Regions from separate parts of the Streptomyces sp. NPDC059224 genome, predicted to be linked through region 1. Evidence: riboswitches for the same ligand, from Rfam matches in the RefSeq annotation. Region 1 holds a riboswitch; each other region holds the start of a gene.

What was found. A riboswitch is a leader RNA that binds a small molecule or an ion and turns the genes downstream of it on or off. The one in region 1 is predicted to bind cyclic di-AMP.
Region 2: it holds a riboswitch for cyclic di-AMP, as region 1 does, so the genes downstream of both, ACFXI4_RS21010 (M23 family metallopeptidase) here and ACFXI4_RS15050 (transglycosylase SLT domain-containing protein) in region 1, are expected to answer to the same signal.
Region 3: it holds a riboswitch for cyclic di-AMP, as region 1 does, so the genes downstream of both, ACFXI4_RS09435 (C40 family peptidase) here and ACFXI4_RS15050 (transglycosylase SLT domain-containing protein) in region 1, are expected to answer to the same signal.
Region 4: it holds a riboswitch for cyclic di-AMP, as region 1 does, so the genes downstream of both, ACFXI4_RS39635 (transglycosylase family protein) here and ACFXI4_RS15050 (transglycosylase SLT domain-containing protein) in region 1, are expected to answer to the same signal.

The regions. Positions count from the first base shown of each region.
Region 1 is NZ_JBHZAN010000012.1:138,840-146,317, reverse strand. Features, by position in the region: gene ACFXI4_RS15055 (polyprenyl synthetase family protein) at 1-525, opposite strand, end outside; cyclic di-AMP (ydaO/yuaA leader) riboswitch at 1,738-1,933, shown strand; gene ACFXI4_RS15050 (transglycosylase SLT domain-containing protein) at 1,939-2,427, shown strand; gene ACFXI4_RS15045 (HAD family hydrolase) at 2,437-3,243, opposite strand; gene ACFXI4_RS15040 (hypothetical protein) at 3,372-3,662, shown strand; partial or broken gene ACFXI4_RS15035 (ATP-grasp domain-containing protein) at 3,592-3,828, opposite strand; gene fahA (fumarylacetoacetase) at 4,104-5,321, shown strand; gene ACFXI4_RS15025 (M56 family metallopeptidase) at 5,614-6,552, shown strand; gene ACFXI4_RS15020 (tetratricopeptide repeat protein) at 6,728-7,393, shown strand.
Region 2 is NZ_JBHZAN010000018.1:64,402-71,879, forward strand. Features, by position in the region: gene ACFXI4_RS20985 (alkaline phosphatase family protein) at 1-24, opposite strand, end outside; gene ACFXI4_RS20990 (DUF5998 family protein) at 24-611, opposite strand; gene ACFXI4_RS20995 (GNAT family N-acetyltransferase) at 699-3,593, opposite strand; gene ACFXI4_RS21000 (HPr family phosphocarrier protein) at 3,770-4,051, shown strand; gene ACFXI4_RS21005 (GntR family transcriptional regulator) at 4,339-5,034, opposite strand; gene ACFXI4_RS21010 (M23 family metallopeptidase) at 5,246-6,001, opposite strand; cyclic di-AMP (ydaO/yuaA leader) riboswitch at 6,014-6,177, opposite strand; gene ACFXI4_RS21015 (M16 family metallopeptidase) at 6,370-7,478, opposite strand, start outside.
Region 3 is NZ_JBHZAN010000007.1:108,916-116,393, reverse strand. Features, by position in the region: gene ACFXI4_RS09440 (DUF1996 domain-containing protein) at 1-757, opposite strand, end outside; cyclic di-AMP (ydaO/yuaA leader) riboswitch at 1,102-1,276, shown strand; gene ACFXI4_RS09435 (C40 family peptidase) at 1,285-3,342, shown strand; gene ACFXI4_RS09430 (NAD-dependent epimerase/dehydratase family protein) at 3,358-4,416, opposite strand; gene ACFXI4_RS09425 (FAD-dependent oxidoreductase) at 4,681-6,045, shown strand; gene ACFXI4_RS09420 (hypothetical protein) at 6,347-7,478, shown strand, end outside.
Region 4 is NZ_JBHZAN010000053.1:37,330-44,807, forward strand. Features, by position in the region: gene eno (phosphopyruvate hydratase) at 1-1,237, opposite strand, end outside; gene ACFXI4_RS39635 (transglycosylase family protein) at 1,627-2,298, opposite strand; cyclic di-AMP (ydaO/yuaA leader) riboswitch at 2,302-2,473, opposite strand; gene ACFXI4_RS39640 (transglycosylase family protein) at 2,682-3,689, opposite strand; gene ACFXI4_RS39645 (cytochrome P450) at 3,816-5,141, opposite strand; gene ACFXI4_RS39650 (nucleoside triphosphate pyrophosphohydrolase) at 5,203-6,198, opposite strand; gene ACFXI4_RS39655 (SurA N-terminal domain-containing protein) at 6,349-6,996, opposite strand; gene ACFXI4_RS39660 (glycoside hydrolase domain-containing protein) at 7,169-7,478, opposite strand, start outside.

The sequences.
Region 1 (7,478 bases):
CGTCTCCAGGATCTGACCCGTCACCAACCGCTCGAACGCGAGGGCCTGGACCCGCACCGCCTCGGGTCCGAGGTCGGCGAGGATCTGCGAGGCGCGCGCGAAGAGGAAGTCACCGGTGAGGACGGCGACCGAGTTGCCCCAGCGGGTGTTGGCACTGTCGACACCACGCCGCACGGCCGCCTCGTCCATGACGTCGTCGTGGTAGAGCGTGGCGAGATGGGTCAGCTCGACGACCACCGCCGACGGCACGACGCCCGGCGCGTACGGGTCACCGAACTGCGCGGCCAGCATCACCAGCAGGGGCCGGAACCGCTTCCCGCCGGCCCGCACGAGGTGCTGCGCGGCTTCCGTGATGAACGGGACCTCACTTTTGGTGGCTTCTAGCAAGCCCTCCTCGACAGCCGTCAATCCGGCCTGGACATCGGCTTCCAGAGCCTGGTCCCGCACGCTCAGCCCGAACGGCCCGACGGTCACGAGGGGTCTCCTGTCTGCTGGTGTCCACTGGCGGTTACATGGTTTGTCGATAGGTCGCTGCCATCACTCAAGTCAGCGTATCCGGTCAGGTTTCGATCACCGAGGGCGCCCACCGTTACACCTCGGGCACTATCGGATCACGACCGGTATGTTCTTGATCAGCTGATACGACCTGACATGCAATGACTTAACAGGATGTGCTGGTGCTTGTCCCGAACCAGGGGGCGAGCCGTGTCCCGGACCGGGTCCTGAACCGGATCCCGGACCAGCACCGACACCGGGTCCGGCCGCGGATCGTCCCGCAGACCTCCGTCCGTGGACGGTCGCGCCACCTCCTGCCGACGTCACCTGCCCGGAGGTACCCCTTCCGCGGTCCGCCGCGTTCCGATCCACCCCCGTATGCCCCCTCCTCCACGAGATCAGACATGCGCGATCAGACATGCGCGCGGGCGCGCGTGGGGCCCGGTCCCGGCCGGCGCGGTGCGGGCGGACTCACGACCCGCGAGCAGCCGACGGCGCGGCCTCGGCACGGACGAGGGCGTGAACACGGTCGGGGGCTCCCGCGGTCGGCACCCCTCGGGACGCGTCCCCCTCGGGACGAGGACCCGCGCGCCCGGGCCGCTCATGACGCTCGCCGCGACCCCCAATCCCCGGACGGCCGCCAGGACAACGACGCGCGACGGGGCGGAGGTTCCGCTCTCACGGAGGACACACGCGCATGGACGATCGCTCGGCCGCCGTCGAGTCGTGACGCCTGCGCCCCGCCCTCGGCGTGACCGGAATCACGTACCGCCACACGGGAACTCCCGGCACCTCGGCATCCACCCGCCCAGGTCCGTCGGTCCGCTCACCTCGAAGCGAAATTCCGCTTAACAAGGCAATTCGGACAATTCATGGAATCACTTGTGATGTGCACCACTTCACTCGCTCCAATCGAGGCAATCCATACAAATGGCGGAGCGGGGCTATTCCCTCGACACCCGAAAAGGCGGATTCAATCAATCCCCCTTTGTCCGATTCGCCGTAATTGCCACTTCGTGAAGTGGGTCACGTGGCCCTGAGTGCCACCGAGGCGGTAAGGCGACCCTCTCTCTCCTTTTCCTGTTGGCGAGTTGAGGCTTGGCAACCGCAAAGGATCAAGTACCCCATACGACTCAGACCAAGGTCAATCGGCGTGTTGGGGGAATCAGGTACTTGTTCCGGACATGTGCTCTCGCATACGTTCCGGCTCACCGGGCGGACGCCAAATCCTGCCGCCGCCCGTCGCGACCATCAACGAGTCCATTCGCACGGCAGGAGCGGGGGAACCAGGTAAGTCGCCGGACCGGGCGACCGACGTCACCGACGGACGTCGTACCGGAACGGCTAGGGGTGAAGTCGCCTCGCCTCAGGGCGGTGCGACCGGGAACTCCCCGAGCCCGAACCCGACAGCTCACCCCGCAGGCGACGGAGAGGAACCACGACATGTCTGCTGCCCCTCAGCACCGCCGCCCCCGCCGTAACCGCGTCATCCGCACGCTCGCCGTCGCCGGTACCGGCGCCGCCGTTCTCGCCCTCCCGCTCATCGGTGCGACCGCCGCCTCCGCCGCCACGTCCACCACCTCGACGGCGTCCACGACGCTCGCCGGGTACCCGAACAACCTCGACGGCTGGATCCGCGAGTCGCTCGCGATCATGGCCGAAAAGAACATTCCGGGCAGCTACAACGGCATCTACCGCAACGTGATGCGTGAGTCCTCCGGCAACCCCCGGGCCATCAACCTCTGGGACTCCAACGCGGCCGCCGGCATCCCCTCCAAGGGCCTGCTCCAGGTGATCGACCCGACGTTCAAGACCTACCACGTGGACGGCACGTCGTTCGACGTCTACGACCCGGTCGCGAACATCACCGCCGCCTGCAACTACGCCGCCGCGCGGTACGGCTCGATCGACAACGTGCACGGCGCGTACTGACCGGCGCCGTCAGGTGAAGAGCCTTTCGAGGACGACGGCGATGCCGTCGTCCTCGTTCGACAGGGTGATCTCGTCGGCCACCGCCTTGAGTTCGGCGTGGGCGTTGGCCATGGCCACCCCGTAGGACGCCCAGTCGAACATGGGGATGTCGTTGGGCATGTCCCCGAAGGCGATGGCCCGTTCGGGGCTCAGCCCCAGATGGTCGGCGGCCAGTGCCAGCCCGGTCGCCTTGGTCACCCCGCACGGCTGGAGCTCGACCGTTCCCGGCCCCGACATGGTGACCGTCGCGAGCGATCCCACCACCGCGCGCGCGGTCGCCGCCAGTTCGTCGTCCGACAGGGTGTGGTGGCGCAGCAGCACCTTGCTGATGGGCGCGCACCACAGGTCGTCCCGCCGGCCCACGCGCAGCGCGGGCAGCGTGGGGTGGGGCATCAGATAGCCCGGCTCGATGAGCGTGAGCCCGTCCACGCCGTCCTGGTCGACCGCCGCGTACACCTGCCCGACCTCGGCCTCGATCTTGCCCAGGGCGGTCTCGGCCAGCTCCCGGTCCAGGGTGACCGACCACAGCAGCCGGTCCGCGCCGGCGTCGTAGAGCTGGGCGCCCTGGCCGCAGACCGCGAGTCCCGTGCAACCGAGGTCGTCCAGGAGGGGGCGCACTCTCGGCGCGGGGCGGCCGGTCACCACGAGATGCCGGGCGCCGACCCGGCCCGCCCGCGCGAGCGCGGCGAGCGACCGTTCGGAGAGGGTGTCGTCGGCACGCAGCAGTGTGCCGTCCAGGTCGGTGGCGATCAGTGAGTACGGGGTGGGTGCGACCATGATCAGAGAATACGGACAGCACGCCCCTGAGACTCACTGTGCGTTTCGGCCTCAAATGGCGCCCGCCGTATCGGCGATGGGGCGTTGCCGGTGGCGCGCGTTACGTTCTCGGTGGGTCGGCGGTACCGATGGGGCTGGAGCGGCGTGGTGACGGACGGACCGGAGGACTTCCGGGCGCATCTGCTGGAGGCGGCGACCGGGACGCGGCGGACCCCGGCGAGGCAGGCTGGAACTGCGCCTGCCGGCTCATCGACGGCTTCGAGCGGCTGGGCGACTGCCCCGGGGACCCGGTCGGCGGTGCGCTGTGCACCGAGGAGACCAGGCGGCTCGGACTCTGGTTCGACGAGGACGGCGACGCCCCCGAACTGGACGCCGGTCACGAGCTGCTCCCGTCGTCGGCCATACGAACGCCCGTGTGAGGTAACGGGCGGTGGCCGCCGGTGTGCAGGCGTCCTCGGCGATCGCGTACATGGGAACGCCGAGGCGTCCCGGACTGCGAAGCGCGCCGACCCCGCCGGGATGCGGCGGACCGTCGCCGAACTTGACGATCAGGCCCGGCACGTCGCGATCCGCGTCGAGCGGCATGCTGACGGCATTCCTGGCCACGGTCCCCCCAGGGGTCCCCCTGTACGGACCGGATCCACCCCGTTCGTGTCCCCCGAAGGACGCTGAGCCGGAATTGCACCCTCCGACAACGCCTATTCGGACATTGCGAACTCTTTAGACACTGCCGCGACGGCCAACTCACCCGTAACGTGTGGCGCGACCACATGGAATGCCGCCCAACGCCAGAGCGACGTCACCGCACAGTCGGCCCGGCGCGGCACGGATGAGAGCGAGGCAGTCACCCCATGCCCCCCTTGCCCCCCTTCGAGGTCCCCGAGGGTGACCCCTTCGGCCCGCACAATCTTCCGTATGGCGTGTTCTCGACCCCCGAGAGCACGGAACGGAGGGTTGGCGTCCGCCTCGGCGACCACGTACTCGACGCCGGTGCCGCGGCTCTCGCCCTCGGCTCCCCCTACGCCACGATGCTCGCCCGCCCGACCCTCAACCCGCTGCTGGCCGCGGGCCGCACCGCGTGGTCGGACGTACGGCGCGCCCTGACCGCGTGGGTGACCGTGCCCGCGCACCGCGAGGTGCTCGAACCCCTCTTCCACCCGCTGTCAGCGGTGGCCATGCACCTGCCCTTCGAGGTCGCCGACTACGTCGACTTCTACGCCTCGGAGAACCACGCCCGGAACGCCGGCCGCATCTTCCGCCCCGACGCCGTCGAACCGCTCACCCCCAACTGGAAGCATCTTCCGATCGGTTACCACGGCCGCGCGGGCACCGTCGTGGTGTCGGGAACGGACGTCGTACGGCCGTCGGGCCAGCGCAAGACGTCCGCGGACCCCTCGGAGGCTCCGGTGTTCGGCCCGTCGGCCCGGCTGGACATCGAAGCCGAGGTCGGCTTCGTCGTGGGGACGCCGTCGCAGCAGGGCCGGCCGGTGGCGCTGAGCGACTTCCGGGAGCACGTGTTCGGGCTCACGCTCCTGAACGACTGGTCGGCGCGCGACATCCAGGCGTGGGAGTACGTGCCGCTCGGCCCGTTCCTCGGCAAGTCCTTCGCCACCTCGGTCTCGGCGTGGATCACCCCGCTGGACGCCCTGGAGGAGGCACGGGTGGCCCCGCCCCGGCGGACGCACCCGCTGCTGCCGTACCTCGACGACGCCGCCGAGGAACCCGCGGGCTACGACCTGCGGATCTCGATCGCGATCAACGGTCATGTGGTGTCCGAGCCGCCGTTCTCCACCATGTACTGGACGGCCGCCCAGCAACTCGCCCACCTGACCGTCAACGGCGCCTCACTGCGCACCGGCGACCTGTACGGCTCCGGCACGGTGAGCGGTACGGAACCCGCGGAGCGCGGATCGCTGCTGGAGCTCACCTGGAACGGGCGGGACCCGCTCGACCTCCCGGACGGCAAGCGGACCTACCTGGAGGACGGCGACGAGGTGACGCTGTCCGCGTGGGCGCCGGGGCCGGGCGGGAGCCGGGTGGGACTCGGGGACGTCAGCGGGCGGATCGTCGCCGGGTGAGGGACGGCGGGCGGGGAGGCCGGGCCGGGAGGCGCTCGCGCGCGTGGGTGCTCCGTCCGCCGGGCTTCGGTGCGGAGAACACCCGGATCCTCGTCGGAACCTGACTCGGGGCGTTCCGTCCCGTCATACTGGCGGGACACGCACCATGCGATGCGCCCGCACGCGCAGCATGCGAGGCGACGGCGCACCTGTCACGTGACGCGCCGGCGTACGCACTCCGTCGCGCAACGGCGCATCACCCCCGCACCACCCGCCACCGCACGCCCCTCCGATCGGGAAACGGAGCCTCGGCATGACCTTCTGCCTGCTCCTGCTGAGCGTCGTCGCCCTGACGGCCGCGGTACCCGCGCCACGCGCGCTGGTGCGGGCCCTGTGGCCCGAACGGGAACCGGTGGTCGCGCTGTGGGTGTGGCAGTGCCTGGTCGCCACCGTGCTGATGTGCTGCCTGACCGCGCTCGTCCTGGGTGCGGCGGCCGTCTTCCACACGGTGCGCGACCGGGTGTTCGCTCCGGCGCCACCGGCGGTCACCGCGGCGTACGACCTCTCTGTCGCACCCTTGTGGGCGGTCGCCCTCACGGTCCTGCTCGCGTGCGGGGCCGCGTGGACGACGGCGATGCTCACCCGTGAGCTGGTCGAGGCCCGGCGACGGCGCGGCCAGACCCGCGCGCACCTGCGCGAACGGGCACCGGAACTGCCGGCGGGGCTGCCCGCGGCACGCGGCCCGATGCTGGTGCTGGAGGACGAATACCCCGACGCCTGGTGGATGCCCGGGCATCCCGCCCAGTTGGTCGTGACGACCGGCGCACTGCACCGCCTCACCGACCACCAGCTCGACGCCGTCCTCACGCATGAGCGGGGTCACGCGCGCGCCCATCACGACTGGCTGCTCCACCTGTCCAGCGCACTGGCCACGGGCTTCCCGCGCGTGCCGCTGTTCTCGCACTTCTGCGACCAGACCCACCGGCTCGTCGAGCTGGCCGCCGATGACGCGGCGTCCCGCCGCTGCGGTCACCTCACCACGGCCCTGGCCCTGATCGAGCTGAACCAGCACCGTGGAGTCCTGTCCTGCGCGTCCAGCCGCCGGCTGCTCGGCGAGCGGGTCGACCGGCTCCTGGAACCGCCACCACGCCTGCTGCGCCGTCAGCGGGCCCTGACGACGACGGTGGCCGCACTCGTGCCCCTGCTGCCGCTGCTGATCACGTTCGCTCCGGGGCTGACGGCGCTCGGATAGGGCTCTGCCTCGGCTGGAGGTCCGGCGATGGGCGATGCCCGCGCGGCGCAACGGACGGATTGCGATCGGGCTCTGGACGGGCTGGAGCCTGAGCCGCTCGGGAAATCCCTCGGCTGTTTCCGTCGGCCCGGGGATAGCCTCGGCACTGCCGTAGTCCGACGGGGAGGGGCATGACATGCAGGACGCGCAGGACGTGCAGCGGCCGGACTGGGTCGCGCATGCTGGGGAGCTTTTCGAAGCGGCGATGTTCGGCGGCGACGCGTCCGCGTTGGACCGGTCCGACGACGTGCTGGACGCTGTCGAGGCGCCGCTGTCCATGGCACGCGGCAAGCTTCTGCACGTGCGCTTCCTGAACGACCGTGAGGAGAACGGCCGGGAACTGGCGCTGTTCGAGCGGGCGGCCGAGCTGTACCGGCGGCTGGGGGACGCGTCGGGTGAGGCGGACGCGTTGTTCTGGATCGGCTGCTGGCACCAGGTGGTGAAGGGCGACGGCGTCACCGGCAGGCCGTACTTCGAGCAGTCGTACGCGCTGGCGGAATCCGTCGGCGACCGAAAGACGATGTCCTACGCGATCCGCCACCTCGGCTTCGCCGACAAGGACGCGGGCGACGTCGACCGGGCGCGTCAACGGTTGACCGAGTCGGTGACGCTGCGCCGGGCGATCGGCTTCAGGCCCGGCGAAGCGGCCGGCCTGGTGGCACTGGCCTATCTCGCGGCCGAGACCGGTAACAGGTCGGTGGCGCTCCACCACCTGGACGAGGCGCAGGCCGTCGCCGAGAGCTGCGGCGCGAAAGCCGTGACGGGGTGGATCGAGCAGGCTCGCACGACAGTCCGGGCTTAGAGCCCGCGCGGACAGGCGGCGTGGAAAACCTCGGCATCAAGGTGGGCACAGGCTCGGGTGAATGTTGAGTTGCGACGCTCTGCGA
Region 2 (7,478 bases), on a different contig from region 1:
GTGATCCCAGGCGGCGTACGCCATCAGTGCGCGACGTCCGCGGTCGCCTCGGAGATGGCCTGGGCGAAGGCGAGCGCCTGGCGCACCGTCTCCGGGCCGTCCCCCGCCTCGCTGACGCGCAGGCTCAGGTCGTCCGCCGTGGAGCTGCCCGTGTAGCCGTGGTCGGCCTCGCAGTTGGGGTCGCCGCAGGCCGCGGGCTCCAGGTCGATGCGGGAGACGGCGCCCCAGCCGATGGTCAGCACGATCTCGCGGGGCAGGGTGCCCGGCGTGTACTGCTCCGGGTTGGCCACCACCCGGCTGACCACGACCGACGAGATCCGGCCGAGCTTGACCGACTCGGTGGAGGTGGTGGCGTACGGCGTCGGGGAGGTGGTGTCGGCGGCCTGCTCGTCGGTGTGGCTGACGATGAAGCGGTTCCCGGTGAGGACGAGCACGGTCACATGGCGCCGCACCTCGTTCTGGTCGAACGTCGTCTCCTGGTGGACCAGATACGACCGGATCGGCTCACCGCCCACGGCGGCCTCCACCGCCTCGGCCACGAGGGCCGGGTAGTAGCCGCTGCGCTCGATCGCGACGCGCAGCCCCTGGGTCGTCGTACTGGTCTTGGCCATGGCGTCCATCCTAATCCGTGGGCAAGGGGGGTCCGGGCCAGTCGGCGCACCCTGGTGCGAAGCCACCACGGAGCGGGGTTCGAGCGGTCAGTAGGCCGGCAGGGTGCGCGGGCCCAGGTCGTCGCGGGCGGGCGGGGGCGCCAGGCGGACGGTGGCACCGAGCACGCTGACGCCGTGCCGGGCGACCACGACCGGTTCCAGGGTGACCGCGACCACCTCGGGATGGTCGTCGACCAGTCTGGATACGCGCAGCAGCAGCTCCTCCAGGGCGGGCGTGTCGACGGGGGCCGAGCCCCGCCAGCCGAACAGCAGGGGTGCGGTCCGGATCGACCGCACCAGCGAGGTCGCGTCCCGGTCCGTCACCGGGACCAGCCGGTGGGCCGTGTCCCCGAGCAGCTGTGAGGCGGCTCCGGCCAGCCCGAAGGAGAGCACGGCCCCGGCCGCCGGGTCGATCACGGCCCGTACGACGGTGTCGACGCCCCGGGGGGCCATCCGCTGCACCACCGGGCGCAGTTCCGCCGGCGACCCGAACAGCTCGGTCAACTCGGTGTACGCCCGGCGCAGTTGCTCCTCGTCCGCCAGGTCGAGCCGTACTCCGCCCAGGTCGGCGCGGTGCCGCAGGTGCGGGGCGGTGGCCTTGAGGGCGACCGGGTAGCCGAGGTCGGCGGCGGCCCGGGCGGCGGCCTCCGGAGTGCGGGCCGGCAGGGCCCGGTGCACGGCGACGCCGTACTTGCCGAGGAGCGCGCAGGTCTCCTCGGTCCCGAGGGTGAGTCCCTCCCCGCGCTCCAGCAGCGTGCCGATCAGTCCGGCGGCTCCCCTCTCGTCGATGTCGTCGTACTCGGGCACCTTGCCGGGATCGGTGGCCTCCCGCCGCCACTGCGCGTACTTCACGGCTTCGGCGAGCGCCCGCACGGCACGCTCGGCGGCGGGGTAGGCGGGAATCAGCCGGGAGCAGGAGTGCGGGGCACGCGGCCGGGCGGTCTCGGTGACGGCGGCGGGCGGTGTCCGGCCGGCTCCCGCGGACGGCGTCCGGGCCGCCGTCTGCGTCGGTGCGGGGCGCAACCGGTGGGTGCCGCCGGAGGCGCCGGGTGCCATGACAGGTGCCTGCGGTGCGGTGCGGCCCGCGGCCGAAAGCGCCTCCGCCAGCCCCCCGAGCTCCACGTGCACGACCAGGACCGGCTTCCCGTGCGCCCCCTCGGCCGCCGACCGCAGGGCCTCCGCCAGTTCACCGTCCCCGACCGCCCCCTCACCGATCGTCGGGATGGCGGTGACGACCACCGCGTCGCACGACTCGTCGGCCAGCGCCTCCGCCAGCGCCCGGTGGAAGTCGGCGGGGGTCGCCGTGGTCGTCAGGTCCAGCGGCGGCGCGGGCCGCAGCCCCTCCGCCAGGCACCGGTCGTAGGTCAGCAGCCCCAGCGACTCGGAGTTCCCGAGGATCGCCACCCGGGGCCCGGCCGGCAGCGGCTGCCGGGCGAGCAGCAGCCCCGCGTCGACCAGCTCCGTGATCGTGTCTACGCGGATCACCCCGGCCTGCCGGAGCAGCGCGGACACCGTGGCGTGCGGCAGCCGGGTGGCCCGTACCGCGTGCCCCTGCGGCGCCGAACCGGCGCTCTGCACCACGACCAGCGGCTTCGCCGCCGCCGTGCGCCGCGAGAGGCGGGTGAACTTGCGCGGGTTGCCGATGGACTCCAGGTACATGAGGACGACATCGGTCTCGGCGTCGTCGTACCAGTACTGAAGGACGTCGTTGCCGGAGACGTCCGCGCGGTTGCCGGCCGAGACGAAGGTCGACACGCCCGTGGTGCCGGTGACGCCGCCGCCGCGTCGGTGCAGCCGGGACAGCAGGGCGATCCCGATGGCACCCGACTGGGCGAAGAGGCCGATGCGGCCGGGGCGGGGCATCTCGGGGGCGAGCGAGGCGTTCAGCCGGACGTCGGCGGCGGTGTTGATGATTCCGAAGGCGTTCGGCCCGATGATCCGCATGCCGTACGTGCGCGCGTGCCGGACGAGTTCGCGCTGGCGTTCACGGCCGTCCGGGCCGCTCTCCGCGTATCCGGCGGCCAGCACGACGAGCCCCTGGACGCCGTGTTCACCGCAGTCGGTGACGACGTCCGGGACCTGCTCGGCGGGTACGGCGACCACGGCCAGGTCGACCGGTCCGTCGATGTCGCGCACGGAGCGGTGCGCGGGTACCCCGTCGACCTCCTTGAGATCGTCGGGGAAGGCCTGGTTCACGGCGTGCAGGCGGCCGGTGAAGCCGGCGTCCCGGAGGTTGCCGAGGACGCTGCGGCCGACGCCGCCGGGCGCCCGGCCGACGCCGATCACGGCCACGGAACCGGGGGTCAGCAGGCGCCGTACCGAACGGGCCTCCGCCCGCTGCTCGCGCGCGCGTTGGACGGCGACGGAGCGGTCCGTGGGCTCCAGGTCGAACTCCAGGCGGACCACGCCGTCCTCGAAGCTGCGCTGCTGGGTGTACCCGGCGTCCGTGAACACCTTGATCATCTTGCTGTTGGCGGGCAGCACCTCGGCGGCGAACCGGCGGATGCCGCGCTCCCGCGCGACGGCCGCGATGTGCTCCAGGAGGGCGGAGGCGACGCCCCGGCCCTGATGGGCGTCCTGGACGAGGAAGGCGACCTCCGCCTCGTCGGCGGGCGCGGAGGCGGGCATCCCGTCGGCGCCAATGCGGTCATAGCGTACGGTTGCGATGAACTCGCCGCCGATGGTGGCCGCGAGTCCCACCCTGTCCACGAAGTCGTGGTGCGTGAAGCGGTGGACGTCCTTGGCGGAGAGCCTGGGGTAGGGCGCGAAGAAGCGGTAGTACTTCGACTCGTCCGAGACCTGCTCGTAGAAGCTGACCAGGCGGCCGGCGTCATCGACGGTGATGGGCCGGACGCGCGCGGTACCACCGTCGCGCAGCACGACGTCCGCCTCCCAGTGGGAGGGGTACGCGTGCCGGTCGTGTCGGTCCGCCGGGGTCTGCATGGGCCCCAGAGTACGGCTCGCGTCCGACAGTGGCGCGAGGCAGTCTGTGGAGGACGGAAGCCGGACCGAGGCCGCGGTCCGACGACACACCCGCGGGGACTCACGTCCGCTCCGGGCATGCTTCACGATATGGGAAACTGGTCTAGACAACCCTGAACACCGAAGGGCAGCATCACATGGCTGAGCGCCGCGTCAACGTCGGCTGGGCCGAGGGCCTCCACGCCCGCCCCGCTTCCATCTTCGTCCGAGCCGCCACGGCCACAGGCGTCCCGGTGACGATCGCCAAGGCCGGGGGCGACCCCGTCAACGCGGCCTCCATGCTGGCTGTCCTGGGCCTGGGTGCCCAGGGCGGCGAGGAGATCGTCCTCGCCTCCGACGCCGAGGGCGCGGACGCCGCGCTCGAGCGCCTGGCCAAGCTGGTCGGCGAAGGTCTCGAGGAGCTCCCCGAGACCGTCTGAGCGTCACCGCACCCGCACGAACGAGGCCGCGCCGCCCCCGCCAGGGCGGCGCGGCCTCGCCGTTCCCGCCGCGCGGCGGGAAACCGAGCCGCCTCGGCCACCTTTTGCGAACGGGGCGTTTATGCGGAACCCGGCCGCGCACCGGGCGCGGTTAATTCCCCGCCGGGCACGGCGATGACACGCTCCGGAAATTCCGGGCGCGCGCGAAATAAAGGCGGCGGAGTCCGGCCGAGGGCGTCGGAAATACTGCTCCACCGAATAACATCTCTTTGTATACGGCGCCCGTGTTAATGCCGCAGGCCCGACATGTTTACGGGATGTTGCGAAGTCCTCACACCGGCCGCCCGGTCCGTGCCGCCGGAAAAGCGCGGCCGGTGGGAGACCGTGGACCGCTCGGCGTGCAGCGCGGTGATCGCCCGCGCGCGTTCGCCGTCGCCGCGTGTCACCGCGTCCACGATGGCGCCGTGCTCGGCCCAGGACTCCACGGGGTTGGCGGGTGAGTCGACGACGTACATCCAGGCGATCTTGTGCCGCAGCTGGGTGAGCGTCGAGGTCAGGGCGTGGCTGCCGGTGGCCTGGGCGAGCGTCTCGTGGAACCAGCCGCCCAGGGAGCGCAGGTCCTCGCTGCCACCCCTGCGGGCGCGTTCCTGGCCCAGCCTGACCAGTCCGCGGAGCACCTTGAGGTGGGCCTCGGTACGGCGCTGGGCGGCCCGGGATGCGCCGAGCGGCTCCAGGAGCAGGCGCATCTCCAGCAGGTCGGCGGCCTCCTGCTCGGTCGGTTCCGCCACGCACGCGCCCGCGTGCCGGCGCGTCACGACGAAGCCCTCGGCCTCCAGGGTGCGCAGGGCCTCGCGGACGGGGACGCGCGAGACACCGTAGCGGCGGGCCAGGAGTTCCTCGGTGAGCCGGCTGCCGCGCTCGTAGACACCCGCGACGATGTCGTCCCGGATCGCCGTGCATACCGAGTGCGCCGGAATACGCATGTCCGACCTCCGCCTTAATCCCCGTGAAACGCCGCCGAGTGGCGTCCGTTCCGTGACTCTATTGCAATGAGCGGGAATTTCCGACGGCGGCCCTGAATCCATGCATATTTTTTGGACATCGGGTTCACGAAAACGACGAAAGCCCCGGCTCGGGAGCCGGGGCTTCGGCACACTCGCCGCGTGACGTCACACGGTCGTCGCCGCGTTCGGGTCAGACGTCGACACCGTGCTTGCGGAGGTAGGAGACCGGGTCGACGTCCGAGCCGTACTCCGGGGTCGTGCGGGCCTCGAAGTGGAGGTGCGGGCCGGTCACGTTGCCGGTCGCGCCGGAGAGGCCGATCCGCTCGCCCGGGGTGACCTTCTGCCCCACCGAGACTCCTATCGACGACAGGTGGCCGTACTGGGTGTACATGCCGTCGGCCATCTTGATGACGATCTGGTTGCCGTACGAGCCGCCCCATCCGGTGGAGACGACCGTGCCGGTACCGACCGCGTGCACCACCGTGCCGGTGGCGGCGTGGAAGTCGATGCCGGTGTGGGCGCCGGAGGACCACAGGGAGCCGCCGGTCCGGTAGCCGGTGGAGACGTACGAGTCGGAGATCGGCGCGACGAAGGCGTTGAGACGCTTGCGCTCGGCCTCCCGCGCGGCACGCACCTCGGCCTCGCGCTCCTTCTTGGCCTTGGCCGCCGCCTTCTTGCGCGCGGCCTCCTCGGCCGCCTTGCGCTCGGCGGCCGCCGTCTGCGCGGCGGCCTGGGCGTCGATCTGCTCGGCGACCGAGTCGCTGACCGTGATCACCGGAGTGAGGCCGGTCTGCTCGACCGAGTTCTCCGCGGCGAGCGCCGGGGCTGCCGAGACGGTGCCGATGACACCTGTGGTGGTGAGGGCCGCGATACCGGCGGCCTGCGCGGTGGTGCGCTTCACCCGGCCGGGACGACGGTGCTTCCCGGAGGCGCACATGAACGCCATGTAGAGGCTGGTCCTTTCCTTCCCTCTCGCCTACCGGGTTAGCTGACGGGTTCGGAGCAGGAAGGTCTCCTACGGGCGCCCTCGCGGCTCGCGCGGGCGTCCGATTCACCCCAGGGACTGCATGGGTCCCCGGCTCCCCTGGCTCGCGCCGTACGGGGACTCGGCGATGACTGTCCGGTGCCGCGGGCGCGGCTCGGTGCCTGGCGGACAGTCCGGAAGAACCTATGAGGGCGTCCTCGCAATCCTCAAACGGATCGCGGTTTTTGTCGCGCATCCCACAGGGCAGACAGGCAACCTCCGCCCCAATTCGGACATTTCAGAGCCCCGGTGACCCGAGGGTCACCAGGGCTCCGGGCGCACGCGTCCCGCTACTCCGCGGCGACGACCGTCACTTCGCCGATGCCGAGGGCCTCGACGGGCTCCTTGATCTGCGCCGCGTCGCCGACCAGGACCGTCACCAGGTGGTCGACCGGGAAGGCGCTCACGACCGCCGCGGTGGCCTCCACGGTGCCGGTGGCGGCCAGTTGCCGGTAGAGGGTGGCCTGGAAGTCGTCCGGCAGATGCTGCTCGACCTGGTCGGCCAGGGTGCCGGCGACGGCCGCCGCCGTCTCGTACTTGAGCGGCGCCACGCCGACCAGGTTCTGCACGGCGACGTCACGCTCGGCGTCCGTGAGGCCCCCGGAGGCGAGGGTGCGCAGCACCGTCCACAGGTCCTGGAGCGCCGGGCCGGTGTTCGGGGTGTCCACGGAGCCGCTGATGGCGAGCATCGAGGCGCCGCTGCCGTCGGGGGCGGAGCGCAGCACCTGCCCGAAGGCACGGACGCCGTAGGTGTAGCCCTTCTCCTCGCGCAGGACGCGGTCCAGGCGGGAGGTGAGGGTGCCGCCCAGGCAGTAGGTGCCGAGCACCTGGGCGGGCCAGACGCGGTCGTGCCGGTCGGCGCCGACGCGGCCGATGAGCAGCTGCGTCTGGACGGCCCCGGGGCGGTCCACGATGACGACACGGCCGGTGTCGTCCGCGGTGACCGGGGGCACCGGCCGGGGCTGGGCGGCCGTGCCGCGCCAGGCGCCCAGGGTCTCGCCGAGCAGTTCGTCCAGGTCGATGCCGGTCAGGTCGCCGACGACGACCGCGGTGGCGGTGGCGGGCCGCACATGCCGGTCGTAGAAGGCGCGTACGGCGGCCGCGTCGATCTTCTCGACGGTGTCCTCGGTGCCCTGGCGCGGCCGGGACATCCGCGCGGCCGACGGGAAGAGCTCCTTGTAGAGCTGCTTGGCGGCCCGGCGGCTGGGGTTGGCCAGCTCGTGCGGGATCTCGTCGAGGCGGTTGCGGACCAGCCGCTCGACCTCGCTGTCGGCGAAGGCGGGTGCCCGGAGCGCGTCGGAGAGCAGCCCGAGGCCCTTGCCCAGACGGGAGGCCGGGACCTCCAGGCTGAGCCGGACGCCCGGGTGGTCGGCGTGCGCGTCGAGGGTGGCGCCGGCCC
Region 3 (7,478 bases), on a different contig from region 1:
TGTCGGCCTTCGCGAGGTCGTCGTCGCTGGCGAAGGCGTTGTTGGACTGGTTGCCGATGTAGTCGTGGAAGTGGTGCGCGCCGTTGGAGACACCCGGCGCCACGATCACGTTGTCCGAGTTGAACAGCCCGTTGGCGTTGACACCGCAGCTGGAGGAGAAGGTGCCGGTGGAACCGCCGGACTGCTCGGCCGGGGTCGTGACATTGGGCTGGACGGCAGTGATGTCGGCGTAGTCGGCGGCGACGGGGCCGTTGCCGCCCTGGCCGCCGATGCCGGTCCCGGCGCCGGCACCGGCGCTCGCGCTCTGACCCGGTGTGGCGCCGTCCTGCGGCGACGCCGACTGGCCGCCGCCCTGGTCCGAGGAGCGCAGGGTGCAGGGGGCGAGGTCGTCGAGGCCCTCGGGGCGGTCGCCCTCCCGGCCGATGGCGTCGGCGATGCGCTGGAGGGATTCGGACCGCTTCTCCTTCAGCGGACCCAGAATCGTCTGGTCGGCGAGAGAGGGGTTCTGCCGGATCGCCGCCGCCGACTCCTTGAGCTGCTGGTAGGCGGCCGCGATCTGCTGGTCCAGCTGCGCGAGTTCACCGTCGACGTCGGCCCGGGCCGCGTCGGGCACGTCCGTCAGACGGCTGCCGGCGTCGGGGCAGTAGACGGTCGGCGCGGACAGCACCTGGGCGGTCTGCCCGGCCTGCTGGTCCGAACCGCCTTCGGTGGCCGAGGCGTAGACGTTCACCGCGACCAGTGTTGCGCCGCCGAGCATGAGGGCGACCGCTGCGAAGGTCGCTCGTTGTGCGCCGGTCGGGCGTCTGCGCCTGTTGGGTCTCAAGGTCGTTCCCCTGCGTGTCGTGGTCGGGCCGGACATGGAAATCCCCCGCCCTGTACGCGGCCCGGCGCCGCCGTGTTCAACGGCCCCACGAATTCACGGCGATCTCATAGGAAGCAGCCGTCCGGTCGCCCACGACACCGCTCCGGCACCTCGAACGCTACGACGAACATCACAATTACGTATCGGACATTAGCCACTTCAACCTTCACACGAGTGACACAAGTTGGCTAAGTTGACGGGCAAGCCGCTCGGCTCCCCCCGGCGAATCCCGTCGGGCCGCGCGGCCTCCGCCCAATCCGGTGCCCAACGGGGCCTCCCGGAGCCGGGGACCCAACCGAACCACTGGGGTGAATCGGCCAACTGCCCTGAGGGGCGACGGCCGTAGGGCATGCCTTCCGGATCGACCCGCCCGAACCCGACAGCTAACCCGGTCGGCGGAGTACGGAAGGAGCACGACCCCCATGGCGCCCGAGAGCCGTGACGAGGTTCGACAGCGGATCGACAGCCTCTACGACCAGGCCGAGAACGCCACCGGGAACTACAACGCCACACGCGCGATGAACGGGGGCTCGCGGTCCCGCGGTGTCCCGCTGTTCAAGCGGCCCCGGCGTGACGACCCGGGCCTCGACAGCATCGCCCGCGAGTGGTTCGACGGAGCGCGCTCGCGGCTGGGGCCGAGTGTCCCGGCGGCGCTGCCCTCCGACCGGCAGCCCGCCCGTCCCGGCCCGCGACGCCCCGTCAGCGCCATGGCGGCCGACCTGCTCGGCCAGCTGGAGGGCACCGGCGCGGCCCGGCCCGAGCTGACCGCGGGGCCGTCCGCGAACAGCGACATCGAGGTCGTCCGCGAACCGGCGGGGCGCCCGCTGGAACTGACGGCCGGATCCCCCGCGGCACTGCCCCCGGGACCGTCCAGCTCGCCCAAGGCGCTGCCCGCCGCCGCGCCGCAGCGGGCCACGCCGGGCGCGTCCAAGACCAAGTACCAGCTGAAGATCGCCAAGGCGCGCGAGCTGCTGTCCCAGCGCACCGGACAGCGCGCGATCGCGGCGCCCGAACCGGCCGCTCCCGTCCCGGCACCGGCACCGGCACCGCAGGCGGCTCAGGCCCCCTGGCCGGCGCCCGAGGCCCAGGCCCCCGCGCAGCAGTGGTCGGCCCCCGCCGGCATGCCGGAGCGGTACGGCGACACCGGCTCCTCGCGGGCCCCGACCGTGACGGAGACGACGGGTGGCATCCCGGTGGTGTCCGCGACGGACACAGGCACCTTCCGGATCATGACCCCGGGCGCCGTCCAGTCCCGGTTCCCGGCGAACACGGACGGCTCCCGCGTGATGACCCCGGGCGCCACCGACGGCTTCCCGCCCGTGACGGGCGGGGAGACGGGTGCGATGCCGGCCGCGGGCGCGGGCGACACCGGCTCCTTCCGGGTCATGACGCCGGGCGCCACGGGCACGTTCCGGATGCCGGACGACACCGGCGGGTTTCCCTCCGTGCCCCCCGCGCACACGGACGCCTTCCAGGCCGCGTACCCCGCCGACACGGGCGCCTTCCAGACGCCTGCGCCCGTCCCGGGCCCGATGGACAACGGTTTCTTCCCGGGCGTCGCGCAGGACGCGGCCGCCGCCTACCTCAGCACGCCGGCGGCCACCGCGGAGGCCGCCTATCCCGCCGCCGCGTACGCCGCGTCGGCCCCGGACGCGGCGGCTCCCGCCATGCCGACGGCCGGCTTTCCGACGGCCGCCGTGCCGACGGCCGGCTTCGGCACCGGCGCCTTCCCCGCGGCGCCCGCCGTGGACCTGGGCGGCTACCCGGCCGGGACGCAGCCGACGGCCGCCGGCTGGGGATCAGCCGCGCCGATGCTCACGCCTCAGGCTCCGCTGCCCGCGCCGGTGATACCCGCGGCCGTGACGGACCCGCCGTGGGCGATGCTGGCGGCTCCCGCCGCGATGGCCGAGCCCCCCTTGGCGATGGCCGCCGCCGCGCAGGTCGCCCAGGCCCCGTTCCCCACCGCGACCGTCCCGGCGGTGCCCCCGGTGGTCACCGCCCCCGTCCCGACCGCGCCCCCCGTGGTCACTGCTCCGCTCCCCACCTCTCCCCCGGCCGCCTTCGCGCCCGCAGCCGTCGCCGACACCGGCTCCTTCCTCGTGCCCGGTGCCGTGGCCGAGCCCGGCAAGGCCATGAGGGCGCTGGCGTTCGCCCGGGCGCAGATCGGACGGCCCTGCGTCTGGGGGGCGACCGGTCCGGACTCGTACGACTGCTCCAGCCTCACCCAGGCCGCCTGGCGTGCCGCCGGGGTGTCGCTGCCGCGCGCCACGGCCGAGCAGGCCTTCGCCGGCACCCCTCTGACCCTGGCCGCGATCGAGCCCGGTGACCTGGTCTTCTTCTTCGACAACGACAGCCACGTCGGGGTCTACACGGGCGACGGCATGATGATCCACGCGCCCAGCCCGGGGGCCTCCATCCGCGAGGAGTCGATCTACAACGCCGGGGAGTCGGCGATCCACCGGGTGGTCCGCCCGGCCTGAGCCCGGCCGTCGGGGTCAGACCCTCCGCCGCCGCGTGCGCCAGCTCGCGTGGTGGTCCAGGAGGGTCTGCTCGACGGGCCGGTAGGTGAGGCCCAGTTCGCGGACGCCCCGGCTGTTGTCGACGCGGAAGCGGATGCCGAGGTGCTTGCGGATGTAGTCCTGGGTGAGCCCGAAGGACGGACCGAGGACCCGTACCGGCCAGTGCGGGAGCGCGGTGCGCGGCAGGCGCGGATCCCAGGGACGCCGGGTGCGGATGATCCTGGACATCTCGTGGAAGGACGTCATCGTCTCGTTGGCCACGATGTAACGGCCGTGCGCCGCCGGGTTCTCCGCCGCCGCGATGTGCGCGTCGGCCACGTCGCGGACGTCCGCGGTGGTGAAGCTGAAGTCCGGGGCGCCGTAGCAGAAGTAGCCCTTGAACAGCTCGTCGAGCAGGAAAAGGCTGCCGGACTCGGAGGCGGGTGTGAGCGAAGGGCCCAGTATCAGGCCGGGGTTGACGCAGACCATGCGCCAGCGGTCCTGAGCGGTCCCGGCGTCCAGGACGGCGCGTTCGGCGACCGTCTTGGCGTAGTGGTAGGGGTTGCCGGCCACCGTGCTGGTGGTGTTGAAGTACTTCTCCGTCAGGATCCCGCCGGCCATCTCGCGGACGTCGCAGTAGTCGCCGAAGACGGCGCCCACGGTGGAGGTGAAGACCAGGGTCGTCACGTCCGGGGTGCGGTCCACGCTCGCCAGCACGTTGCGGGTGCCGAGCAACGCCGGGTCGACCACGTCCCGCCGGCCGTCCCGGATCCGCTCCGGCATCAGGAACGGCGAGGCGACGTGGAAGACCGTGGCACAGCCTCGGAAGGCCTCGTCGAAGGAGCCGTCCCTGATCAGGTCGGCCTCGAACAGGGCCAGTTGGCCGGGGAAGGCCTCCTGGAGCTCCCACAGGGGCCGCACCTTGTCCGCCGCGGAGGCGCTGCGGACGGTCGCGTGGACCCGGTAGCCCCGCTCCAGCAGCCCGCGCACCAGATGACTGCCGACGAATCCGCTGCCGCCGGTCACCGCGACGGTCTTCTCCCCGCGTGCGTCCACGCTCTCACCCCTCGCCCTCGGGACACCGCGCCCCGTGCGGCGCACAGGCCAGGCTGGCGCATGTCCGGGGCGGGCGCCAGGCACCGGGCGGAGAGCGGTACCGTCTCCGGGGCACAAGCGGTGTCCGACACACCTCATAAGGTCGCCTTATGAGGTCATAGAGTGGACCCGTGTACTAACTTAGGACTGCCTTAGCTTAGGCTTCCCGTTCGAGATCGATTGTCTTCACTCGGTCGATTGTCATCACTCGAAGGGAACCTGATCATGCCGCGCCCCCTGCGGGTAGCCATCGTCGGAGCCGGCCCGGCCGGGATCTACGCCGCCGACGCCCTGCTCAAGTCCGAGGTGGCCGCCGAGCCCGGCGTGTCCGTCGACCTCTTCGAGCGGATGCCCGCCCCGTTCGGCCTGATCCGTTACGGCGTCGCCCCCGACCACCCGCGCATCAAGGGCATCATCACGGCCCTGCACCAGGTGCTCGACAAGCCGCAGATCCGGCTCTTCGGCAACGTGGACTACCCCACCGACATAAGCCTCGACGACCTGCGCTCCTTCTACGACGCGGTGATCTTCTCGACGGGCGCGACGGCCGACCGCCAACTGCGCATACCCGGCATCGAGCTGGACGGCTCCTACGGCGCGGCCGACTTCGTCTCCTGGTACGACGGCCACCCGGACGTGCCGCGCACCTGGCCGCTCGACGCGGAGAAGGTGGCCGTCCTCGGGGTCGGCAACGTGGCCCTGGACGTGGCCCGCATCCTCGCCAAGACCGCCGACGAGCTGCTCCCCACCGAGATCCCGCCGAACGTCCACGCGGGACTGAAGGCCAACAAGGCCCTCGAGGTGCACGTCTTCGGCCGCCGTGGCCCGGCGCAGGCGAAGTTCTCGCCGATGGAGCTGCGGGAGCTGGACCACTCCCCCAACATCGAGGTCATCGTCGACCCCGAGGACATCGACTACGACGCGGGCTCGATCGAGACCCGGCGCGGCAACAAGCAGGCCGACATGGTCGCCAAGACCCTGGAGAACTGGGCGATCCGCGATGTCGGTGACCGCCCGCACAAGCTCTACCTGCACTTCTTCGAGTCTCCGACGGAGATCCTCGGCGCCGACGGCAAGGTCACGGGGCTGCGCACCGAGCGCACCGCCCTGGACGGCACCGGCAACGTCAAGGGCACCGGCGAGTTCAAGGACTGGGAGCTCGGCGCGGTCTACCGCGCGGTCGGCTACCTCTCCGACAAGCTGCCCAAGCTGCCCTGGGACATCGACTCGGGGACCGTCCCGGACGAGGGCGGCCGGGTCATCGAGGAGGGCGGCGACCACCTCCGGTCGACGTACGTCACCGGCTGGATCCGCCGCGGCCCGGTCGGTCTGATCGGCCACACCAAGGGCGACGCCAACGAGACCGTCTCCAACCTCCTGGACGACTACGCGAACGACCGGCTGCACACGCCCGAGTCGCCCGCGCCGGAGGCCGTGGACGCCTTCTTCGCCGAGCGGAACGTCCGCTTCACCACCTGGGAGGGCTGGTACAGGCTGGACGCCGCCGAGCGTGCGCTGGGCGAGCCCCAGGGCCGCGAGCGCGTCAAGCTCGTCGAGCGCGAGGACATGCTGCGCGAGAGCGGCGCGTGACACGAGGCTGAGCTGCTCGGACAGCTCGGAGGGGGCCGCCGGATCGCCGTCGGCCCCCTCCCCCGTTCAGCAGGCGAACGGAGCCCGCCCCGGTGCGGATGGACGGGCGGGCCCCGTCCGACACACCATTGTCCGGAATCCACCCGGTCGGGGACACGGGTGAACCGGCGTCGCACGACGCACCGGTCGCACACCCCGGGCGCGGGGCGCGTTCCCCGTGGCAGGGCGCCCCGCCCTGTGGGCCGCCCTGCCGAGCAGTGATACTGGAACGCACATCCCGCCCTCATCCGCAGATTGGCCCATGTCGAACTCCGCCACCGACCGTGCCGTCCTTCCGCCGACCGTCTGGGCCGCCCGCGGCCGCCACTCGGGCCCGGACTCCGAGGAGGTGATCCGCCGGGTCCTGCGCCGCCGCAAGGAGACCGGCGCCCTCGACGACTTCGCCGAACCCGCCGGCCCGACCGAGCCCGCCGAATCCGCCGTGCCGGGGGTACCGGTCCCGCGGGTCTTCGAGGCCCGCTGGCGCGTCGACGGCGGCACGGTGACGGTGCGCGCCCGGCTGACCCTCGTGGCCCAGCAGGCCGGGCGGGAGTGGCAACTGGTCGCCGAGGCCGAGCGGCCCTGGGACGAGACGTGGCCCTCTCCGGCGACGGTGTTCTGGCCCGACGGCGACGAGGCCGGCGACGGCGGCGAGGCCGCCTGGGACTACCACCCGGCCGTAGCGGGCCTCAGGATGCGCACGGTCAATCCGCTGCCCGCCGACGACAAGGACATGCGGCGGGTGCTGCGCGAGGCCGCGAAGGGCGCCTGGTGCGTCAACCTCGTGGTGCACGAGGCGATGACGCCCGACGCGCTCGGCAGTCGTCCGCTGGTCCGGCAGCTGCCGCCCGGCCTCGCCCACCGTGTCGTGGAGCACCGGGCCACGCCCCAGCAGTTCCGTGCCGTCAACTGGGCGGTGCGCGACCTCGGCGTCGAGGTGCCGCGCGGCGGTGCCGTCCTGCTGCCCCCGGACCCGGCACCGGCCGGCTACGACGCGCGGGAGTACGCCGTGCGCAGCGTCTTCCTGGACGGCTCGGAGTCCACCGAACTGATCGCCGTCCTGCGCCGGTTCGCCGCGCTGCCCAAGCCCGCGCCGCCGGGCGCCGAGGAGGCGCTGGCCGATCTGCGCGACAACTGGACCCTGATGACGCTGGAGGAGGAACTCGCCCGCGAACGCCAGCGGGTCGCGCAGTACGCCGAGGCCCTGGAGGCCATGACCAGGTCCCGCGACCTGTACAAGGAGGCCGCGCAGCGGGCCGACGAGGCGCTCGCCGCACTCCGCGACGCCCCGGCCCCCTCCGTACCGGCGTCACAACCCGCCTCCCCCTTCCAGCAGTTGACCCGGGCCTTCAAGGGCCTGCGGCCGCCGAGGGAGAATGCCGGGCCGGCGGCGG
Region 4 (7,478 bases), on a different contig from region 1:
CGTCGAGGATCTCCTCGATGCGCAGCAGCTGGTTGTACTTGGCGACGCGCTCGGAGCGGGCCGGGGCGCCGGTCTTGATCTGGCCGCAGTTGGTGGCGACGGCGAGGTCGGCGATGGTGACGTCCTCGGTCTCGCCGGAGCGGTGGGACATCATGCACTTGAAGCCGTTGCGCTGGGCCAGCTCGACGGCGTCCAGGGTCTCGGTGAGCGAACCGATCTGGTTCACCTTGACCAGCAGGGCGTTGGCGGCGCCGTCCTCGATGCCGCGGGCCAGGCGCTCCGGGTTGGTGACGAACAGGTCGTCGCCGACGATCTGGACCTTGTCACCGAGCTTGTCGGTGAGGACCTTCCAGCCGGCCCAGTCGTCCTCGAACAGCGGGTCCTCGATGGAGACCAGCGGGTAGGAGGCGACGAGCTCCTCGTAGTACTCGGTCATCTCGGCGGCCGAGCGGGACTTGCCCTCGAACTCGTACTTGCCGTCCTTGTAGAACTCGGACGCGGCGACGTCGAGCGCGAGCGCGATCTGCTCACCGGGGACGTAACCGGCCTGCTTGATCGCCTCCAGGATGAGGTCGAGCGCGGCGCGGTTGGACTCCAGGTTCGGGGCGAAGCCGCCCTCGTCGCCGAGGCCGGTGGACAGGCCCTTGTTCTTCAGGACCTTCTTCAGGGTGTGGTAGACCTCGGCACCCCAGCGCAGCGCCTCGGAGAAGGACTCCGCGCCGATCGGGGCGATCATGAACTCCTGGATGTCGACGTTGGAGTCCGCGTGCGAGCCGCCGTTGAGGATGTTCATCATCGGCACCGGCAGCAGGTGCGCGTTCGGGCCGCCCAGGTAGCGGAACAGCGGCAGGTCGCTGGCCTCGGAGGCGGCGTGCGCGACGGCGAGGGAGACGCCGAGGATGGCGTTGGCGCCGAGCGAGCCCTTGTTGTCGGTGGCGTCCAGGTCGAACATGGCCTGGTCGATCAGGCGCTGCTCGGTGGCGTCGTAGCCGACCAGCTCCGGGCCGATCTGCTCGATCACGGCGAGGACGGCCTTCTCGACGCCCTTGCCGAGGTAGCGGTTGGGGTCGCCGTCACGGAGCTCGATGGCCTCGAAGGCGCCGGTGGAGGCGCCGGAGGGAACGGCGGCACGACCCGTGCTGCCGTCGTCGAGGCCGACCTCGACCTCGACCGTGGGGTTGCCTCGGGAGTCCAGGATTTCCCGGGCTACGACGACGTCGATGGACGGCACGAGCATCTCCTTCTTGGGATGTGACGCTGGTTGTGCGGGCGCACGCGGGCCTGGTCGGCCCTTGCTCAGCCTTGCGACTAGAGCCTAACCGTCCCGGGCCCGTGAGCCAGCCGACCGACCGGCCCGTGGACACAGAGACGGTACTCATTGTTCATGCACGGAACAAAGGGGGGTCCGATGAAGAACGGAAGAAGAGCGGGTCAAGGAGAGGACCACCGCACGAGGACAAAGAGAAACCCCGCCCCGGCGCGTACGGGGGAAGACGCACCGGAGCGGGGAGCCGTGGGGGACGGGGGTGGCCCTCATGTGGTCCTCACCGCGGGGACCACGGTTGTGTGAGCGCTGTGGTTCGGCCGGGCGCCGCCTGTCACTTCGGGGTGCCCGCCTCCCGGGGCCTACTTGAGGTGCAGCTGCTGGCCCGGGTAGATGAAGTCGGCGTCGTCGACGATGTCCTTGTTCAGCTTGAACAGCGCCTGCCAGCCACCCTTGACCTTGTGCTTCTCGGCGATCGAGCTGAGCGTGTCGCCCTTGACGACCTTGTACTCGCCGTCGCCCTTCTTGACCTTCTTGCCGGTCGGGGTGGTGACCGTCTTCTTGGCGGCCGGACGCTCGGCGGAGCGGGAGGCGGCCTGGGTGTCGGTCGAGCGGGTGGCGGTGCCGCTGCTCGACGAGCTGGTGCTGCCGCCGGTGTGGGCGGCGCCGGACAGGCCCGTGCCGCAGACCGGCCAGGCACCCTTGCCCTGCGCGCCGAGAACCTTCTCGGCGATCTCGATCTGCTGCGCCTTGGTGGCCTGGTTGGCCTGCGCGGCGTACTGCGTGCCGCCGTACGCGGCCCAGGTGGAGGCGGAGAACTGCAGACCGCCGTAGTAGCCGTTGCCGGTGTTGATGGCCCAGTTGCCACCGGACTCGCACCGGGCGACGGCGTCCCACTCGGAGGCGGTGGCGGCCGAGGCGGTGCCGGTGGCCATCAGCGGAGCGGCGATGGCGACACCGGTGACGCCGGCGAGCGCGGCGACGCGGGCGGCCTTGGACGGACGACGGTGCTTGCCCTTGCCGGAAAACAGCATGGAGGATCCCCTCACCGACGCCTGCGAGGTGAGCTGTCGGGTTCGGGCCGAATGAGTTGCCCGGCCGCACACCTCACGGTGCGCGGCTTCACCCCGAGCCGGACACGGCAGCCTCAACCACCGGTCCCGGCACCTACCTTGGGTCCCCCGCTCCTGCCTACGGCGCTTGACGCGACGACTGTTCCCGGGTGGCCGCTGGCAGGACTCGGCGTTGCGGCGGCCGGGGCTCGTGGTGACGAGCGGCCTCGACCGTAAACAGGCGATCCGGCGAATATCAAAGATGATCAGGGCTTCTGAGACTCATCCCACACTTTCACCAAAGCGGACATTTGGCTTCGAAATAGGGCGGGCGGAAGCGTCAACTCCCGCCGGTTTCAATCCGTTTAGCTACTGAGTTTCAGGGTCTGACCGGGGGCGATGTGGTTCGGGTCGGTGCCGATGTCCGCCTTGTTGGCGGCGAAGAGCGCGCGCCATCCGCCGTCGAGGTCAAGGGAGTCGGCGATGGAGGCGAGCGTGTCGCCGTCCCGCACGGTGTAGGTGCCGGCACCCGGGGAGGCGTGACGTCCGGAAGACGTCGCACTCTGACCGTTTGTCACGCTTTCGTCCGCCGAGCCGCCGCGGTGCTTGCCGCTGCTGCTGACGGCTCCCGTGTCGACCAGATCCCAAGAGCTGCCCGTCTGCCACGAATTGTCCGAGTCGTCGGCTTCGGGCACCACGGGGTTCTCGCTCACCTCCGGGGTGCCGGAGCCTTTGGATCCCGACTTGTCCGTCTTCGTGGAGCCGGTGGAGGCGCCCTTGCCGGAGTCGCCCCTCCCACTCGGGGACGGGGTGGCCGAGTCCGGGTCCGTGGCGCCCGACGCGTCCGGCGAGGAGTCGGACGATCCGGTATCCGATGAACCAGATGAATCCGATGAACCAGATGAAGAGGACGAATCAGACAGCCCGGGGGACGAGTCGGAGGAGCCGGACGTGTCGCCGGATCCGCCGAGGCCCGTGTCGACGTTCACCGAGGAGTCGTCCGAGGACAGCCCGGCGAACAGGGCACAGGTCCGCCAGGGCTTGGTGCCCTGGTCGGCGAGGATCTTCTCGGCGACGGCGATCTGCTGCGAACGGCTCGCCTGGTCCGGCGTACTGGCGTACTCCTGGCCGCCGTGCTCGTCCCAGTCGTCCTGGGACATCTGCAGGCCGCCGTAGTAGCCGGTGCCTGCGTCCATGCTCCAGGAGCCGCCGCTCTCGCACTCGGCCACCCTGTCCCAGGTGCCGCCGTCGGCCGCGTTGGCGCTCGCCGCTCCGAGGAGCGGGATGGCGATGGCCGAGCCGGTCACGCCGGCCGCGACGAGAAGAGCCGGAGCCTGACGGGGGCGACGGTGACGACCGTTCCCGGAGAGCATGCGGAAACCTTTCGAGCGACAGCGGTGACCGGCGCGACGGGTCCTGCCGGCGCGCCGCACTGATGGGTGAAGGTATAGGCAGACGATCACTTGTCACAAGTTAATGCCGCGCAGATCACGTGAAGATCACATAGTTGAACGCCGGTCATCTTTGCCGGTGGAGGGCGCCACGGGGGTGAACTCCACGGGGAGCGTGCGCAGTCCGCGCATGATGAGCCCGCCGCGCCAGCGCAACTCGCTCTCGTCCGCCGCGAGTCGCAGATCCGGGAGACGGGTGAGGAGGGTGGCGAGCGCGCTCTGCCCTTCCAGGCGGGCGAGCGGGGCGCCGAGACAGTAGTGGATGCCGTGGCCGTATCCGAGGTGCTGGTTGTCCCGCCGGGACAGGTCGAGGGTGTCCGGCTCCGCGAACCGCTCCGGGTCCCGGTCCGCCGCGGCGAGCACCACGAGGACCGGGTCGCCGGCCGCGATGCGCTGCCCGCCGATGCCGAGCGGCTCGGTGGCGAACCGCCAGGTGGCGAGCTCCACCGGCCCGTCGTAGCGCAGGAGTTCCTCCACTCCGGTCTCCAGCAGCCCGCGCTCGCCTGCGGCCAGCGAGTCCTGCAGGCGGCGGCGCTGTTCCGGGTGGGTGAGCAGGGCGTACGTGCCGTTGCCGATGAGGTTGACCGTCGTCTCGAAGCCGGCGAACAGCAGGATGAAGGCCATGGCGGCGGCCTCGTTCTCGGTGAGGTGCTCGCCGTGGTCGGAGGCGCGGATGAGTCCGGAGATGAGGTCCTCGCCCGGGGCCGGCTCGGCGGTGAGCGCCTCCCGCTTCCGGTGGATCAGCTCGGCCAGATAGCCGCGCATCTTCTTCACGGACCGCGCGACCCCGCCCCGCGGCCCTCCCCCGTGCCGGATCATCATCCCGGCCCAGTCCCGGAAGTCGTCCTGGTCCTCGCGCGGGACGCCCAGCAGGTCGCAGATGGCGTAGATGGGCAGCGGGAAGGCGAACTCGTGGATCAGGTCGGCCTCGCCCCGCTCCGCGAACCCGTCGATGAGCCGGTCGGTCAGCTCCTGTACCCGGGGCGCGAAATCGGCCACCCGGCGCGGGGTGAACGCCTTGCTGACCAGCCGGCGCAGCCGGGTGTGGTCCGGCGGGTCGATGTTCAGCAGATGCGTCATCAGCTCGGCCTTGCGCTCACCGGGGATCCCGGTCTTCCCCTTCGCGTGCGCGGGCTCGTCGTGGTGCTCCGGGTTCTTGGACAGCCGAGGGTCGGCGAGGGCCTGCCTGGCATCGGCGTAGCGGGTGACCAGCCAGGCCTCGACCCCGCTGGGAAGCCGGGTGCGGTGCACCGGCGCGTGCTCCCGCAGCCAGGCGTAGGCGGGGTACGGGTCGGCGGCGAACTCCCAGGTGAAGAGTTCGGGCGCGGCGGGGCCGCCGGGGGTGGGGCCGTCGGAGGTGGGCTGGTTGGTCACCTCCTGACGGTATCCGGCGGCGGAGGGCCCTGGAGCCGGCCCGGCGGCCCGGGGGCAGTGCCTACGCGTCCACCCCTTCCGCGACGCGCACCGCGTCCCGGTACGCCCGGGCCGCGGCCCGCAGCGCCGACTCGGGGTCGGTTCCCTCCGCCTCGGCCCGTACCGCCAGCGCGAGCAGCTCGTACCCGATGCCCCGCGGCTGTGGCAGCGGCACCTCCAGACCGGCCGTCCGCACCCGGGAGGCGAGCTTCGAGGCCAGTGCGAGTCCGGGCTGGGCGAGGGGTATGCCGTCCGTCACCGACTCGCGCCGCTTCTCGACCGCCTTCGTGCGCAGCCAGTGCTCCTTGACCTCCTCGGGTGTCGAGGCGGTCTCGTCACCGAAGACGTGCGGATGGCGGTGGATGAGTTTCGCGACGATGCCCCCGGCCACGTCGTCGACCGAGAAGGGGGCGTCCGGGTCCTCCTCCGCGATGCGCGCGTGGAAGACGACCTGGAGAAGCACGTCGCCCAGTTCCTCCCGCAGTTCGTCGCGGTCGCCGGTCTCGATCGCCTCGACGAGTTCGTAGGCCTCCTCGATGGCGTACTTCGCCAGACCCTCATGGGTCTTCCGCGACGACCAGGGGCACTCCGCGCGGATCCGGTCCATGACCTGGACGAGGTCGAGGAGGCGGGCGCCGGGCAGGTCGTAGGAGGCGGGGAGCAGCTCCAGCCGGGGCATCGCGACGCGGCCGGAGCCGGCGAGGCGGGCCAGGCCGTCGGTGAGGGCCGGCTCGCCCTCGCCCGTCGCCACGACCACCACCGTCCGGCCGCCGGCGCAGGCCTCGACCAGTTCCTGCGCGGTGGGGGCGCTCTCGTCCACCGCCGTCCCGGCCTCCCGCAGATAGGGCAGCTGCGGGTGCGTACCGTCCGCGCACAGCACCCGGTCCGCCGAGCGCAGCGCCTGCCAGGCGGGCCAGGACAGCAGGCCGGGGGCGACCCGGTGGCTGGTGGTGAGCAGGATGATCCGGCCGGGGTCGGGGACGGGGGGAGCGGGAGGCTCCGGGCTGGTGGTGTTCACCCTCCGAACGTAACGCACCCGCGCCGCCGGCCTCGGGCGTTGTCCACAGGGCGGGGCGGTCGAGTGATCGTATGACCGCTCGCGTCGCCCCCGCCCGTGTCACCCGGCCCGCCGGCCCGGACCCCGCGCGCCGGGCCGTCCGCCCTGCGCCTACGCCGCCGTCTGTGTCCCGGCCGACGTGACCTCACGCACCCACGGCGTCTTGGTGTCCACCCGGCTGCTCTTCTGGATGTCCCAGGCGCCGTAGCGGGGGTTGAGGTCGACGTGGAGCTCCTGGGACGCCTTGGACAGGGCCTTCCAGAAGGCGGGCTGGCTGGTGTCGGTGCCGAGGAGCTTGGCGAGCTTCTGCGCCTCCAGCTGGAGGCGCAGGTTGTCGTCCAGCCGCTTGGGGGCGATGCCGTACTTCTGGAGCCAGGCGTTCTGGAGCGCCCTGGTGCCGCCGGCCTGCTGCGCGAGGCCGGTGCGCATCTGCTGGATCTCCTTGCGGGTGACGCCGATACCCGCGTCCTGGGCGGCCCGGTGCAGCACCTGGTCGAGGACCATGTTGTGCAGCGTGTCCCGGGTGAGGCTGCTGGTGGCGGCGAGCACCTGCTGGTACTGCTGCTCGTCCGGCACAGCCGCCCGCTGGGCCTGGCGTACCTCGTTCACCCGGGTCTCCAGCTGGGTGACGGTGATCCGCTGGCCGCCGACGACGGCCGCCGCGCCCGGGTGCGCGTCGCTTCCGCAGGCGGTGAGGAAGGGGACCGCGGTGGCGATCGCGGCGGACAGGACGAGCGCGGTGCGACGGCGGCGGTGCAAGGATGCCTCCCGAGGAGATTGTGCGACGGTGCACAAAGTCTTGCGGTGATCGATGGTAGGCAGTGGGCAAGCTCTGGCCAACCCATTCGACCAACGATTCACACGCGCATCCGGCACCGCCGCGCCACCCTCCGCAAGGGTTTGCGGTACCGCCTCCGCGGTACGCGCCCGCTCAGCCGGTGATCGCCACCGGGGCGTCCCACGCGTCACGGTCCACGGTGATCGTGTAACCGCCCCGCGTCTCCTTGCTGTTCACCATGTACTGGTGTGCCCGGCTGTGCGCGGTGAACTGCGTCGCGCCGAACGGCCAGTCGGCCGTGGTGGTGTTGTTCTTGTCCCACAGCGCGTACCAGAGGTTGCCCGGCAGGTCCGTCTTGTCCTTGGCGTTCGCGATCGCCTTGGCGCTGGAGCTGGTGAAGCCGTAGAAGCCCGCGCGGTAGGTCTTCGCGTGCAGCTGCTTGTCGAAGGCGCGCACATAGGTG